DNA from 2 places in the Streptomyces sp. NBC_01288 genome. Region 2 is predicted to be linked to the other one. Evidence: riboswitches for the same ligand, from Rfam matches in the RefSeq annotation. Region 2 holds a riboswitch; the other holds the start of a gene.
The links. A riboswitch is a leader RNA that binds a small molecule or an ion and turns the genes downstream of it on or off. The one in region 2 is predicted to bind glycine.
Positions count from the first base shown of each region.

Region 1: linked by a shared signal. The riboswitch ahead of gcvP (aminomethyl-transferring glycine dehydrogenase) and the one ahead of gcvT (glycine cleavage system aminomethyltransferase GcvT) in region 2 are both predicted to bind glycine.

Region 1 is NZ_CP108427.1:8,804,019-8,811,675, forward strand. Features, by position in the region: partial or broken gene OG194_RS39640 (DNA polymerase IV) at 1-494, shown strand, start outside; gene OG194_RS39645 (PRC-barrel domain-containing protein) at 1,324-1,695, opposite strand; glycine riboswitch at 1,810-1,905, shown strand; gene gcvP (aminomethyl-transferring glycine dehydrogenase) at 2,093-4,978, shown strand; gene OG194_RS39655 (ABC transporter ATP-binding protein) at 5,093-6,166, opposite strand; gene modB (molybdate ABC transporter permease subunit) at 6,216-7,073, opposite strand; gene modA (molybdate ABC transporter substrate-binding protein) at 7,070-7,657, opposite strand, start outside.
Region 2 is NZ_CP108427.1:3,222,212-3,229,868, reverse strand. Features, by position in the region: gene OG194_RS13835 (polysaccharide deacetylase family protein) at 1-753, shown strand, start outside; gene OG194_RS13830 (L-serine ammonia-lyase) at 777-2,144, opposite strand; gene glyA (serine hydroxymethyltransferase) at 2,236-3,495, opposite strand; gene gcvH (glycine cleavage system protein GcvH) at 3,512-3,889, opposite strand; gene gcvT (glycine cleavage system aminomethyltransferase GcvT) at 4,001-5,128, opposite strand; glycine riboswitch at 5,163-5,272, opposite strand; glycine riboswitch at 5,273-5,386, opposite strand; gene OG194_RS13810 (AAA family ATPase) at 5,536-6,219, shown strand; gene OG194_RS13805 (enhanced serine sensitivity protein SseB) at 6,284-7,069, shown strand; gene OG194_RS13800 (enhanced serine sensitivity protein SseB C-terminal domain-containing protein) at 7,227-7,657, shown strand, end outside.

The DNA of each region.
Region 1 (7,657 bases), 5.6 Mb from region 2:
GCGGGCCCACCGACGATCCGGGGGTGGTGCGGGAGGCGGCGGCCCGGTTGCTGGACTCCGTGGACACCACGGGCGGGGTACGGCTGCTGGGGGTGGGGGTCTCCGGGCTGGCCGACTACACGCAGGAGGACCTGTTCGCGCAGGCGGCGGGGGAGCGGGCCGATCTTCTTGAGGAGGAGCACCCCGAGGAGCAGGGGGGCGAGGAGCCGGCGGCGCCCGCGGAGCGGCACTGGCCCGCGGGGCACGATGTGCGCCACGCCGGGTTCGGGCACGGGTGGGTGCAGGGGAGCGGGCTGGGGCGGGTCACCGTGCGGTTCGAGACGCCTGAGGATTCGGGGCCGGGGCGGGTGCGGACGTTCCGGACCGATGATCCTGAGCTGGAGTTGGCGGAGCCGTTGCCGTTGGTGGCGCGGCGTTCTGATGTGTTGCCGGGTGCGGCGCCTGCGTCCGTGGCGCGAGGTTCCGGTGAACCGTCGGAGGAACCGTTGCCTTTGGCGGGGCGGGAGCGGGGTGATCTGCCTGAGGGGGCGATGCCGTTGGCGGCGCCAGCGGTACCGGAGGGCGAGCTGCTGCCGTTGGTGGAGCCGGGCCCTGATGCCCCGCAGGGTGAGGTGGCGCCGTTGGTGGCACGGGGTCCGTGTGACTCGCCTGGTGGGTCGTCGGCGTCGGCCGCGGGATGTCCTGAGGCCTTGCCTGCGGCGCCGACGCCCCTGGAAAGCTGAGGCCCCGACGAGCCGCCTGTCGAGTCGCTGCCATCGGTTGCACGGGGTTCTGGTGTCAGGCCCGCTGGGTTGTTGTCGTCGGCGGAGCCGGGCTCCGGTGTCCCGCAAGGCGAGCCGGTGCTGTCGGCTGCGCGGGGTTCTGGTGTCGGGCCTGTTGAGTCGCTGTTGTCGATGGGGCGTCGTCTCGGGTGTTGCGCAGGGCGCGCTGCTGGCGCAGACCGAGCTGTCGGCATCGGGCGCGTGGCATGCCGACGTGGCGTGTTCCTTACTGACGCCGTAGGTGGCGCCGGCCGGGTGTCCCGCAGGGCGCGCCGCTGTCATCGGTTGCGCGAGGTTCCGATGTCGAGCCAATCGGGCCTGTTGAGCCGCTGCCGTCGGCGGAGCCAAGCCCCGGCGTTTCGCAGGTCGAGTCGCTGTCACCGGGCGACGCGTGGCGTTCCGGCGTCGCGCTTGCTGCGCCGACGCCCTTGTCGGCGCCAAACCTGGATACCCCGCCTGCCGTATCGCCGCCCACGGACACACGACGCCCGGGTACCGCGCCCGCCGCGTCACCACCCCCGGAAACTCCAAGACCCAGCGACGCCCCGCCCCCCGAATCCGCTCACGTGTCGTCCGAGCCCGCCAGTTTGCCGAAGTCGTGGTCCGGGAGGGATGGAGGGGGACCCACGTCGAGGCCGTAGTGGTGGTAGAGCTGGAGTTCCTGGTCCGGGGAGAGGTGGCGGCCCACTCCGAAGTCGGGGGCGTCCTTGATCAGGGAGCGGTCGAAGGGGATGTGGAGGGTGCCCTCGATCAGTTCGCTGGGCTCCAGGGGGACGAAGGCGTCTCTGGAGAACAGGCCGGTGCGTATGGCCGCCCACTCCGGTTCGCCGGTCGCGTCGTCGAGGTAGACCTCGTCGATGGTGCCGATCTTGGCGCCGGTGCGGTCGAACGCCTTGCGGCCGATCAGGTTGCGCGGATCGATATCGGTCTGCACGGGCCCTCCTCCTGGTCGCAACTCATCCGTAAGCACTACAAAAGAGCACATTGAGGAAGGTGGCCACTCGAAAGCTCGGCTTCAACGCGCGCTGGTAGGCTGGCGAACGGCTGCTGACCCCGTGCGGGAGAGTCCTCCAGACTTCATCGGAGGCGCCGAAGGAGCAAATCCTCCCCGGAATCTCTCAGGCTCACGTACCGCACGGACGAGGTCACTCTGGAAAGCAGGGCGCGTGTCGGCGACGGTGTCGACGGCTTGCGCTCTCACCGACGGTGAAAGCCGGTGACCTTCGGGTGGCCGGTGAAGCTCTCAGGTTGAGATGACAGAGGGGGAGGCCGTCCGGCACCCCGCTGTCGTGGTGCCCTCGAAGGTCGTGTCCGACCAGGAGGCCTCCCTGATGACCGTTCCTCGCATTCCGCTCTCCGAGCTCGAACAGGGCATCCCGTTCGAGCAGCGTCACATCGGGCCCGACCAGGAGGCGCGGGCCAAAATGCTCGCGCAGGTCGGCTACGGCTCGCTCGACGAGCTCACGGCCGCCGCCGTCCCGGATGTGATCAAGAACACCGACGCCCTCGACCTGCCGGGCGCCCGTACCGAAGCCGAGGTGCTGGCCGAGCTGCGGTCCCTCGCGGACCGCAACGAGGTCCTCGGTTCCATGATCGGGCTCGGGTACTACGGGACCTTCACCCCGCCCGTGATCCTGCGCAACGTCATGGAGAACCCGGCCTGGTACACGGCCTATACGCCGTATCAGCCGGAGATCTCGCAAGGGCGGCTCGAAGCCCTTCTCAATTTCCAGACGATGGTCGCCGATCTGACCGGGCTGCCCACCTCCGGTGCCTCCCTGCTCGACGAGGGGACCGCCGCCGCCGAGGCCGTGGCGCTGTCGCGGCGCATGGGGAAGAACAAGAAGGGTCTGTTCCTGGTCGACGCGGACGCGTTGCCGCAGACCATCGCCGTGATCGAGACCCGTGCCGAGCCGGCCGGTGTCGAGGTCGTCGTCGCCGACCTCAGCGAGGGCATCCCGGCCGGGATCGCCGAGCGGGAGATCAACGGCGTGCTCGTGCAGTACCCGGGCGCCTCCGGTGCCGTACGCGACATCAAGCCGCTGATCGAGCAGGCGCACGAGCTCGGCGCGCTCGTCACCGTCGCCGCCGATCTCCTCGCGCTCACGCTGCTGAAGTCGCCGGGTGAGCTGGGGGCGGACATCGCGGTCGGTACGACGCAGCGGTTCGGGGTGCCGATGGGCTTCGGCGGGCCGCATGCCGGATACATGGCCGTGCACGAGAAGTTCGCGCGCAGCCTGCCCGGGCGGCTCGTGGGCGTGTCCGTGGATGCCGACGGACACAGGGCCTACCGCCTCGCCCTCCAGACCCGCGAGCAGCACATCCGCCGTGAGAAGGCCACCAGCAACATCTGTACCGCCCAGGTGCTGCTTGCCGTCATGGCCGGGATGTACGCCGTCTATCACGGGCCCGAGGGGCTCAAGGGCATCGCGCGGCGGACGCATCGGTACGCCACGATCCTTGCGGCTGGGCTCCGGGTAGGGGGTGTCGAGGTCGTGCACGGCGGTTACTTCGACACGCTGACCGTGCGTGTTCCGGGGCGGGCCGCCGAGGTCGTCGCCGCAGCCCGTGAGGACGGCGTCAACCTCTACCTCGTGGACGCCGACCAGGTGTCCATCGCCTGCGACGAGACCACCACGCGTGCCCAACTGGCCGCCGTATGGACCGCGTTCGGGGTGGACGGCGACATCGAGGCGCTTGACGCGTCCGCCGAGGACACCTTGCCCGCCGGGCTGCTGCGGACCGATGCGTATCTCACACACCCTGTCTTCCGCGACCACCGTTCCGAGACCGCGATGCTGCGGTACCTGCGGCGGCTCGCCGACCGGGACTACGCGCTCGACCGGGGCATGATCCCGCTCGGTTCCTGCACCATGAAGCTCAACGCGACCACCGAGATGGAGCCGGTCACCTGGCCCGAGTTCGGGCAGTTGCACCCCTTCGCGCCCGCCGAGCAGGCGCAGGGATACCTCACGCTCATCCGGGAGTTGGAGGAGCGGCTCGCCGAGGTCACCGGGTACGACAAGGTGTCGTTGCAGCCGAACGCCGGTTCCCAGGGGGAGTTGGCCGGGCTGCTCGCTGTTCGCGGGTATCACCGGGCCAACGGCGATGAGCAGCGGACCGTGTGTCTGATTCCGTCGTCCGCGCATGGCACGAACGCTGCCAGTGCCGTGATGGCCGGGATGAAGGTCGTCGTCGTGAAGACCGCCGAGGACGGTGAGATCGACGTCGAGGATCTGCGGGCGAAGATCGAGCAGTACCGCGACGAGCTGTCGGTGTTGATGATCACCTACCCGTCCACGCACGGTGTGTTCGAGGAGCACGTCGCCGATATCTGCGCGCAGGTGCACGAGGCGGGCGGGCAGGTCTACGTCGACGGTGCCAACCTCAACGCCCTTGTGGGGCTTGCCAAGCCGGGGCACTTCGGCGGGGACGTCTCGCATCTGAATCTGCACAAGACGTTCTGCATTCCGCACGGTGGCGGTGGTCCGGGGGTCGGGCCGGTGGGTGTGCGGGCGCATCTGGCGCCGTATCTGCCGAACCACCCGTTGCAGCCGGCGGCCGGGCCGGAGACGGGTGTTGGGCCGATCTCGGCGGCTCCCTGGGGTTCCGCCGGGATCCTGCCGATCTCTTGGGCGTACGTCCGGCTCATGGGTGGGGAGGGGTTGAAGCGGGCCACGCAGGTGGCTGTGCTCAGCGCCAACTACATTGCCAAGCGCCTTGAGCCGCACTACCCCGTGCTCTACACCGGGCCCGGTGGGCTCGTCGCGCACGAGTGCATCATCGATCTGCGGCCGATCAGCAAGGCGACCGGTGTCAGCGTCGACGACATCGCGAAGCGGCTCATCGACTACGGCTTCCACGCGCCGACGATGTCGTTCCCGGTGGCCGGCACGTTGATGATCGAGCCGACGGAGTCCGAGGACCTGATCGAGCTGGACCGGTTCTGCGAGGCGATGATCGCGATTCGTGGGGAGATCGAGAAGGTCGGTGCGGGGGAGTGGCCGGGTGAGGACAACCCGTTGCGCAACGCCCCGCATACCGCTGCCGCGCTGGGTGGGGAGTGGGGGCACGCGTATACGCGGGAGGAGGCTGTCTTCCCGGCGGGTGTGTCTGTCGCCGACAAGTACTGGCCGCCGGTGCGGCGGATCGACCAGGCGTTCGGGGACCGGAACCTGGTGTGTTCCTGCCCGCCGTTGGACGCGTACGAGGACTGAGCGCTTCGCTGGTAGGTCGGACTTTGGGCGCGGGTGCGTTGTGGCTGGTCGCGCAGTTCCCCGCGCCCTTTTAGGGCGCTGCCGGGCCGGGTTGCCCCTTTGGGGCGTGACAGCTCAGGCTGGGTACGCGTGTGTCTGGGTTGCCTTCACCGTTGCCCAGACCAACGTGCCCTGGTGGAGGTCCAGTTCGGCTGCTGCGACCGTCGTCAGGTCGGCGGTCAAGGGGAGTTCGCCGGTGAGGTCTACGCGGATCTGGTCGCCGTGGGTTTCCAGGCCCGCTACCTCGCAGTGCCAGAGGTTGCGGGCGCTGGCACCCGTCGGGCGGTTTCCGTAGAGAGTTACCCCGCTCGGCGGGAACGCTACGAACACCTCGCCCTGGAGGTCCTCCGTGGTCGTGATCGTGGGGCCCGTGTCGAGGGTGACCGTGTGGCCGTCGGCTTGGCCCTTGTAGAGGTTCAGGCCTACGAGTTGGGCGATGTAGTCCGTGCGCGGGTGGCGGGCGATGTCGGCCGGGGTGCCCTCCTGGACGATCGTGCCCTGCTCGATCACGACCAGGCGGTCCGCCAGCACCATGGCGTCCAGCGGGTCGTGGGTGACCAGGACGGCGACCGCCTCGAACTCGGCCAGGTGGCGCCGGAGTTGGGCTCGTACGTCCAGGCGGGTGCGGGCGTCCAGGGCTGCCAGGGGTTCGTCGAGGAGGAGCAGGCGCGGGCGGGTTGCCAACGCCCTTGCCACGGCCACGCGTTGGGCCTGGCCGCCGGAGAGTCTGCGGGGCTTGGCGCCCGCGTGCTCGGTGAGGCCCATGCGGTCCAGCCACTCGGCGGCCACCGCACGGGACTCCGCCTTCGTCGCGCCCTGGCAGCGTGGGCCGAAGCCGACGTTGTCCAGCGCGGTCAGGTGGGGGAAGAGGAGGTAGTCCTGGAAGACGACTCCCACCGGGCGGGACTCCGGTGGTGTGCGGTCCAACTCCGCCCCGTCCAGCCGTAGATGACCGGCCGTCAGGCGGACCAGGCCGGCCAGGGCGCGGAGTGCGGTCGTCTTGCCTGCGCCGTTCGGGCCGAGCAGGGCGACTACGTCTCCGGGGGCCGCGGTCAGCTCTACGTCCAGGCGGAACGTGCCCCGGTCCACGACGAGACGGGCGTCCAGGCCCTGGGCGCCGGTGAGTTCGATGTCGGCGGTGTCGGTCATGACGTGCACGTCCAGGGGGCTGATCTGCGGGCGGTCGTACGGCTGTTGCTCATGACGTGGTCATCCAGCGGTCCCGTAGGCCCGCCAGGACCGCGATCGACACGGCGAGCAGGACCAGGCTCAACGCGATGGCCGCTTCCGGATCGTTCTGGAGAGCCAAGTAGACCGCCAGCGGCATCGTCTGGGTGCGGCCGGGGAAGTTGCCGGCGAAAGTGATCGTCGCGCCGAACTCGCCCAGCGCGCGGGCCCAGGCGAGGACCGCGCCCGCCGCGATGCCCGGGGCGATCAGGGGGAGCGTGACCCGGCGGAACGCCGTGAAGCGGGAGGCGCCCAGGGTTTGGGCCGCCTCCTCGTAGCGGGGGTCGGCGGCGCGCAGGGTGCCCTCCACGCTGATGACCAGGAACGGCATTGCGACGAAGGCCTCGGCGACCACCACGCCGGTCGTGGTGAAGGGGAGGGTGATGCCGAACCAGGAGTCCAGCCACTGGCCTACGACACCGTTGCGGCCGAGGGCCAGGAGGAGCGCTACGCCTCCCACCACCGGAGGCAGCACCAGCGGGAGTGTCACCAGGGCGCGGAGGAAGCCGCGGCCGGGGAACTCCGTGCGGGCCAGTACCCAGGCCAGGGGGACGCCCAGGACCAGGCTCACGGCCGTCGCCGCGGTCGCGCTGAACAGGGAGAGCTGGAGCGCCTGCCAGACCTCCGTGCTGGTCAGTTGCGATGGGAGGGACCGCCACGGGGCTCGTACCAGCAGGGCGAGAAGAGGGAGGAGCAGGAACGCCAGCCCTACCAGCGCGGGGATCAGGAGGGGGAGTGGCACCCCGCGCCCTGTCATCCGGACACGGCGACGCCGCGGACCGCCCTTGAGGGTCTCGGCCGCGGCGTCGGAGGTGTCTGGCTGGGTCACGGCTTGAGGAAGCCCGCCGCGGACAGCACCTTCTGGCCCTCGGCGGACTGCACCAGCGCGATGAACGCCTTGGCGGCGACGGCGTTGGGCGCGTCCTTGAGGAGGACGATCGGGTAGTCGTTGATGGCGTTGGCGGACTCGGGGAACTCGACGCCCTGGACCTTGCTGCCGGCGGCGTGCACATCGGTCTTGTAGACGACCGCCGCGTCGGCCTCCTTCAGCTCCACCTTCGTCAGCGCACTCTTGACGTCCGCCTCGTACGACACCGGGGTGAGCTTCAACTTGCTTGCCGTCAGCGCCTTTTGGGCCGCCGCACCGCACGGCACCGTCTTGTCGCAGAGCACGACCTTCAGCGACGACTTCGTGAGGTCCTTCAGGGAGGTCACCTTGTCGGGGTTGCCCGGCAGGGTGGCGATCTCCAGCTGGTTGCGGACGAAGGTGGCCGGCGTGCCGACCGCGTCCTTCTTGTCCGTGACGATGGCCATGGTCTTGGGGCTCGCGGCGGCGAACACGTCGGCCGGGGCGCCGCCGGTGATGCTCGCGGCGAGGGTGTCGCTGCCGCCGAAGTTGAAGGTGACCTTGGT
Region 2 (7,657 bases):
CGCCTGCTCATCGCCCTCGCGGCAGCCACGACCACCGTCCTCGCCATCACACTGACACTGGCGTTGACGGTCACGACGTACGACCACACCTCACCCCGCGCCGCCCGGAACAAGGCGTCGGGACCGGTGGCGTCCGGGGCGGTCGACTGCCGCAAGGTGAAGTGCGTGGCCCTCACCTTCGACGGCGGCCCGAGCCCCACAACTCCCCGTCTCCTGGACATCCTTGAGCGGGACCATCTCCACGCGACGTTCTTCCTCCAGGGCAAGGGCCACATCGCGAAGTACCCGCAGATAATCCGCCGCATCGCGAACGAGGGCCACGAGATCGGCAACCACACCTGGAACCACAGGGTGTTGACCCGGATCGACGCGACCGACGCCCGCCGGGAGCTGACCCGCACGCAGAACGCCATCGAACGGATCACCGGCACCAAGCCCGTCCTGATGCGGCCGCCTGAGGGCCGCACCAATCGCCAAGTGGCAAAGATCTGCCGGGAGTTGGGCCTTGCGCAGGTGTTGTGGAGCGTGACGGCCAAGGACTACGAGACAACCGACTCGGCCCTGATCACCCGACGCGTCCTCGACCAGACCCACCGCGACGGCATCATCCTGCTCCACGACCTCCACAAGGGCACGGTCCCCGCGGTCCCGGGCATCATCAAGGCCCTCCGGCAGCGCGGCTACACCATCGTCACGGTGTCCGAACTCCTCGCACCTGCCAAGCCTCGGCCGGGGATGGTGTACCGGCCTTGAACAGCTGCCCCTGAAGACGCTCTTCAGCACTCGATGATGTTCACAGCCAGCCCACCCCGAGCGGTCTCCTTGTACTTCACGCTCATGTCCGCCCCCGTCTCCTTCATCGTCTTGATGACCTTGTCGAGGGACACCTTGTGCGACCCGTCCCCCCGCATGGCCATCCGTGCCGCGGTGACCGCCTTCACCGCGGCCATGCCGTTGCGTTCGATGCAGGGGATCTGGACGAGGCCGCCGACGGGGTCGCAGGTGAGGCCGAGGTTGTGTTCCATGCCGATCTCGGCCGCGTTCTCGACCTGTTCGGGGGAGCCGCCGAGGACCTCGGCCAGCGCGCCCGCCGCCATCGAGCAGGCGGAGCCCACCTCGCCCTGGCAGCCGACCTCGGCGCCGGAGATGGAGGCGTTCTCCTTGAAGAGCATGCCGATGGCGCCGGCGGAGAGCATGAAGCGGACCACGCCCTCCTCGTCGGCGCCCGGCACGAAGTTGATGTAGTAGTGCAGGACCGCCGGGATGATGCCGGCGGCGCCGTTCGTGGGGGCGGTGACCACGCGGCCGCCCGCCGCGTTCTCCTCGTTCACGGCCATCGCGTAGAGCGTGATCCACTCCATCGCGTGCGCCAACGGGTCGCCCTCCGCCCGGAGTTGGCGTGCCGACATGGCGGCCCTGCGGCGGACCCGGAGGCCGCCCGGCAGGATGCCCTCCCGCGACATGCCCCGCGAGACGCAGGCCTGCATCACGCGCCAGATCTCCAGCAGCCCGGCCCGGATCTCCTCCTCCGTGCGCCAGGCGCGCTCGTTCTCCAGCATCAGCGCGGAGATCGACAGGCCGGTCTCCTGGGTGAGGCGCAGCAGCTCGTCGCCCGTGCGGAACGGGTACTTGAGGACCGTGTCGTCCAGCTTGATGCGATCGGCGCCGACCGCCTCCTCGTCGACGACGAAACCGCCGCCCACCGAGTAGTACGTCTTCGACAAGAGTTCCTCGCCCACCGCGTCGTACGCCCACAGCGTCATGCCGTTCGCGTGGTACGGGAGGGTTTTTCGGCGGTGCAGCTTCAGGTCGGAGTCGTAGGAGAAGGGGATCTCGTGCTCGTCGAGGAGGCGGATGCGGCCCGACTCCTTGATCCGCTCGACCCGTTCGTCGGCCTTCTCCACGTCCACCGTGCGCGGCGACTCGCCCTCCAGGCCGAGCAGCACCGCCTTCGGGGTGCCGTGCCCGTGGCCGGTCGCGCCGAGGGAGCCGTACAGCTCGGTGCGGACGGAGGCGACGGAGTCCAGCAGGTTCTCGTTGCGCAGCCGGCGCGCGAACATGCGGGCCGCCCGCATCGGGCCGACCGTGTGGGAGCTGGACGGGCCGATGCCGATCGAGAACAGGTCGAAGACCGAGATGGCCACGGTGACTCCTCAGAACGCAAGACGTGCGGGGTGGTGCAAGGGTTGGGACACCGGCGCGCACCTCCCAGTGTGCGCCGGTGTCCCCGAGGGGCTACAGCCCGGGATACAGCGGGTACTTCTCCGCCAGCGCGGTCACCCGCGCCTTGAGGGCGGCCACGTCGTACGACGGCTTCAGCGTCTCGGCGATGACGTCCGCGACCTCGGCGAAGTCCTCGGCCGTGAAGCCGCGGGTCGCCAGCGCCGGCGTACCGATGCGCAGGCCGGACGTCACCATCGGGGGGCGCGGGTCGTTCGGGACGGCGTTCCGGTTGACCGTGATGCCGACCTCGTGGAGCCGGTCCTCGGCCTGCTGGCCGTCCAACTCGGAGGTGCGCAGGTCGACCAGGACCAGGTGCACGTCCGTACCACCGGACAGGACGTCGACCCCTACGGCCTTCACGTCGTCCCGCACCAGGCGCTCGGCCAGCAGCCGCGCACCCTCCACGGTACGCCGCTGCCGCTCCTTGAACTCCTCGCCCGCCGCGACCTTGAAGGAGACGGCCTTCGCGGCGATCACATGCTCCAGCGGACCGCCCTGGAAGCCGGGGAAGACGGACGAGTTGAGCTTCTTCGCGAAGGACTGCTTCGCGAGGATGATGCCGCCGCGCGGGCCGCCCAGCGTCTTGTGGGTCGTGGACGTGACGACATCCGCGTACGGCACCGGGTTCGGGTGGAGGCCGGCGGCCACCAGGCCCGCGAAGTGCGCCATGTCGACCCACAGGAAGGCCTCGACCTCGTCCGCGATCCGGCGGAACTCCGCGAAGTCCAGCTGGCGCGGGTACGCCGACCAGCCCGCGATGATCACCTTCGGGCGGTGCTCCCTGGCGAGCTTCTCCAGCTCGGCCATGTCGACCAGACCGGTCGTGGCGTCCACGTGGTACGCGACCACGTTGAACTGCTTGCCGGAGAAGTTCAGCCGCATCCCGTGGGTCAGGTGGCCGCCGTGCGCCAGGTCCAGCCCGAGGATGGTGTCGCCGGGCTGGGCCAGCGCGAACAGCGCGGCCTGGTTCGCGGAGGCGCCCGAGTGCGGCTGCACATTGGCGTACTCGGCGCCGAACAGCTCCTTGACCCGGTCGATCGCGATCTGCTCGGCCACGTCGACGTACTCGCAGCCGCCGTAGTAACGACGGCCCGGGTACCCCTCGGCGTACTTGTTGGTGAGGACCGAGCCCTGCGCCTCCATGACCGCGACCGGAGCGAAGTTCTCCGAGGCGATCATCTCCAGCGTGGACTGCTGCCGGCGCAGCTCGGCGTCGACGGCCGCGGCGATGTCCGGGTCGAGCTCGTGCAGGGGCGTGTTCAGTACAGACATGTGGGTGTACGACTCCTCAGCCGGCGGAAAACGCGGTGTACTCGTCGGCGGAGAGCAGGTCGCCCGGCTCCTCCGCGACACGCACCTTGAACAGCCAACCCCCCTCGAAGGGCGCCGAGTTCACCAGTGACGGGTCATTCACCACGTCCTCGTTGATCTCGGTGACCTCGCCGCCGACGGGCGAGTACAGGTCGGACACCGACTTCGTCGACTCCAGCTCACCGCAGGACTCGCCCGCGGTCACCGTGGAGCCGACGTCGGGGAGCTGGGCGTAGACGACATCGCCGAGCGCGTTGGCCGCGAACTCGGTGATGCCGACCGTCGAGACGCCGTCCTCGGCGACCGACAGCCACTCGTGCTCCTTGCTGTAGCGCAGCTGCTGGGGGTTGCTCATGGCCTGAATTCTCCTGTACGCGGGGGAGTGCTGATGAATGGGGTACTACGGAGGACATCGGCGGACAGGGGCGATCCGCCCCGGGTCACAGACGTGACGCTACGACGACTGTCACTTCTCGCGCTTGTAGAACGGCAGCGCCACGACTTCGTACGGCTCGTGACTGCCCCGGATGTCCACGCCGACACCGGTCGTGCCCGGCGCCGCGTGCGCGGCGTCGACGTAGGCCATGGCGATGGGCTTGCCCAGGGTGGGGGAGGGGGCGCCGGAGGTGACCTCGCCGATCACCTGGCCGTCGGCGACGACGGGGTACCCGGCGCGCGGGACCCGGCGGCCCTCGGCGACGAGCCCGACCAGGACGCGCGGCGGCTGCGAGGCGGCGCGCGCGGCGGCGGCCTCCAGGGCGCCCCGCCCGACGAAGTCGCCGTCCTTCTCGAACTTCACGACCCGGCCGAGCCCGGCGTCGAACGGGGTGAGGGAGGTCGACAACTCATGCCCGTACAGCGGCATCCCGGCCTCCAGGCGCAGCGTGTCCCGGCAGGACAGCCCGCACGGGATCAGCCCGACCGACGCCCCGGCCTCGGTCAGCGCCAGCCACAGCTTCTCCGCGTCACCGGGGGACACGAACAGCTCGAAGCCGTCCTCGCCGGTGTACCCGGTGCGCGCGATCAGCGCGGGGACGCCCGCGACCGTACCGGGCAGACCGGCGTAGTACTTCAGGCCGTCGAGGTCCGCGTCGGTGAGCGACTTGAGGATGCCGGGGGACTCGGGACCCTGCACGGCGAGCAGGGCGTACGCGTCACGGTCGTCACGGACGACGGCGTCGAAGCCCTCGGAACGCTCCACCAGCGCGTCCAACACCACCTGCGCGTTGGAGGCGTTGGCGACGACCATGTAGTCGGTCTCTGCGAGCCGGTAGACGATCAGGTCGTCCAGGATGCCGCCGTCGGCCCGGCAGATCATGGTGTAGCGGGCGCGGCCGAGGCCCACGGAGGCGATGTTGCCGACGAGGGCGTAGTTGAGGAGCTGGGCGGCCTGCGGTCCGGTGACCGTGATCTCGCCCATGTGGGAGAGGTCGAAGAGGCCGGCCCTCGTGCGGACGGCGAGGTGTTCGTCGCGCTCCGAGCCGTAGCGCAGCGGCATGTCCCAGCCGGCGAAGTCGGTCATCGTCGCACCGAGCGAGCGGTGCAGCGCGTCGAGCGCGGTGCGGCGCTTCTCAGGGGTGGCGGTACTGCTCATCGGTCGGTCTCCCAAGGCATGACGGCGAGGTCGTTCCTCCCCATCTGTCATCGGGACCTGAGAGGTTCGCCATGACCGCACGCGGGACATGGGTTGCACCTTGGGTGGGACCACCGTCGCCGGCGGCCCGCTTTTCAGATGTGCCTCGCCCGCGCGGTAACGGGGCCTGAGAGATTCAAGGGAGGGACTTGCTCCTTCGGCGCCCCAAGCGACGTACGACTGACGACGTACGACTGGGGACTCTCCCGCGCGGATTCAAGCGGCCGGTATGCAGTTAGGCGGGCACATCATCGCACAGGCTTTGTAACAGGCCTGTGGCCGGACGCGAACGGAACCGCGAGACACCGTGCATTACCTTCTCTTTACGTTCAGTGGGGAGAACCTTTCCTGACCCCGCAGGGAGGACGATCACGGTGACAAGGACCACGGTGTACGCCACGACCTCGGCCGTAGCGCTGCCCAAGCAGCCCTCGGCCCCGGCCAGGGAGGCATGCCCGGCCCGCCCGGTACCGGTCGTCCGCGACCTCCGCGAGCGCGCCGGCCACAGCCCGCACGGACTCCGCTTCGGCCCCCGCGACCTGGTCGTGGTCACCGGCCTGCCCGGCAGCGGCAAGTCCACGCTGATGCGGCGCGCGGTGGCGGGCGGCGCCGGCGTCCGCGTCGACAGCCAGGACACCCGGGACCGCTGGGAAGCCCGCACAGCCGGAGCCCTGCCCTACGCGGTCTACCGCCCCCTGGTCCGCCTCGCCCACTACGCCGGGCTGCACCGCGCGCTGCGTTCCGCGTCCGGAGCCGTCGTGCACGACTGCGGTACGCAGACCTGGGTGCGCGGCTGGCTGGCCCGCGCCGCCGGGCGCCGGGGCGGCACACTGCACCTGGTGTTCCTCGACGTCACCCCGGACACCGCGCTCGACGGCCAGCGCGAGCGGGGCCGCGGGGTCTCGCGCTACGCGTTCCTGCGCCACCGCAGGGCCGCCGCCCGCCTGCTGCGCGAGGTGGAGCGCGGTGATCTGCCCCGGGGCGTCGACTCGGCGATCCTCCTGGACCGGGACGCGGCGGACGTGCTGCGCCGGATCGACTTCGCGGACTGAGCCGCTAGCCTTTTCAGCCACAGCAGGGTTACAGCAGGCGGTTTCACCAGCAGGCGGTAGGTAGATGGACTTCCCGGCGGACTTCCCCGGTCAGGCGTACCCCCACCCGCATCCGCACGGCGGATGGCCGGGCAACGAGCTGGAGGAGGTGCTCTCGGCGTCCCTCGGCATGCCCTCGGCCGGCGGCCGGATCGTCGAGGTGCTCGGCCGCAGCTTCGTCTGGGTCCCGCTCCCCAGCGGCGGCGGCCCGCAGAGCGGCCCCCTGGACCTGCCGACACTGGACATCGAGGGGCAGGCGTTCGTCCCGGTCTTCAGCTCCGAGGAGCAGTTCCGCCAGGTCGTCGGCTCGCATCTGTCGTTCACGATCGCGCCGGCGGTGGAGTTCGCCCGCGGGCTGCCCCCGCAGGTCGGCATCGCGGTGAACCCGGGCGGCATGGTCGGCGTCCCGCTCCCGCCCCTCGCGGTGGCCGAGCTGTGCCGCATCGGCCGCTCCGCCCTCGACGGCCCCACCAGCGGCGGCCGCGTCCGCCTCTTCGAACCCGACTGGCAGGACGACCCGGTCGACTTCCTCGCCGCGGCCTCCGCCGAGTTCGCCGCGATCGGCGTGGTCGGCTCGGCCCGCCGCTGCCTGGCCTCGATCGAGACGGCCGCCCCGGTCATGTTCGTAGGCGTGGAACTCACCAACTGGGACGGCGACTTGAGAGCGGCCCCGATGGAAGCGCTTGCCCGCGCGCTGGGCCAGGTAACGGTCCAGTGGCAGGTCAACCTGGTCTTGTTGGACGTAACCCAAGACCCGGTGGCGGACTGGATGCGCCAGACGGTACGTCCTTTCTATACACAGGGTCACTGAGGCTTTAGGGGCGCGGGGCTGTAGCGATTTGCGGCTCCGCCGCGTGGGCGCGACAAGCCACGACGAACCGGCACTCGCGAACGCACCACGGGCCCCCACCCCTCGGGCGCTTAAGCTGTTTCCCAACGCAGGCCAACTACCAGAAGGGGCGGTACACGTGAGCGCCAGCGGCACCGCGACCGGCCAGGTCGAGCACATGCTGCGCCAGGTGACGCCCGGGCGCTACGACGCCTACGAGGCGCTCCTGCGCGCCCTCGCGACCCCCCACTCCGGTCAGATCTGGATGCTCCTGTGGCACGGCCAGTCCGGCTCCCCGGACGCCCAGTACGGAAACATGCAGGTCGACAAGTACGGCTACGCCCCCTGCGTCACCTCCGCCCAGGAACTGTCGGCGAGCGGCTGGAACCGCTCCTACGAGGTGGTCGACGGCCTGGACGTGGCCCGCACCCTCTACCCCGACCACTTCGGCCTCTGGCTCAACCCGCACGCCCCCGGCGGCGGCGTCGGCATCCCCTGGCTGGACCTCCGCCGGATCGCCACCGGCCTGGAGCGCCAGCCGGCCGGGCCCCTGCGCCTGTCGGAACCGGG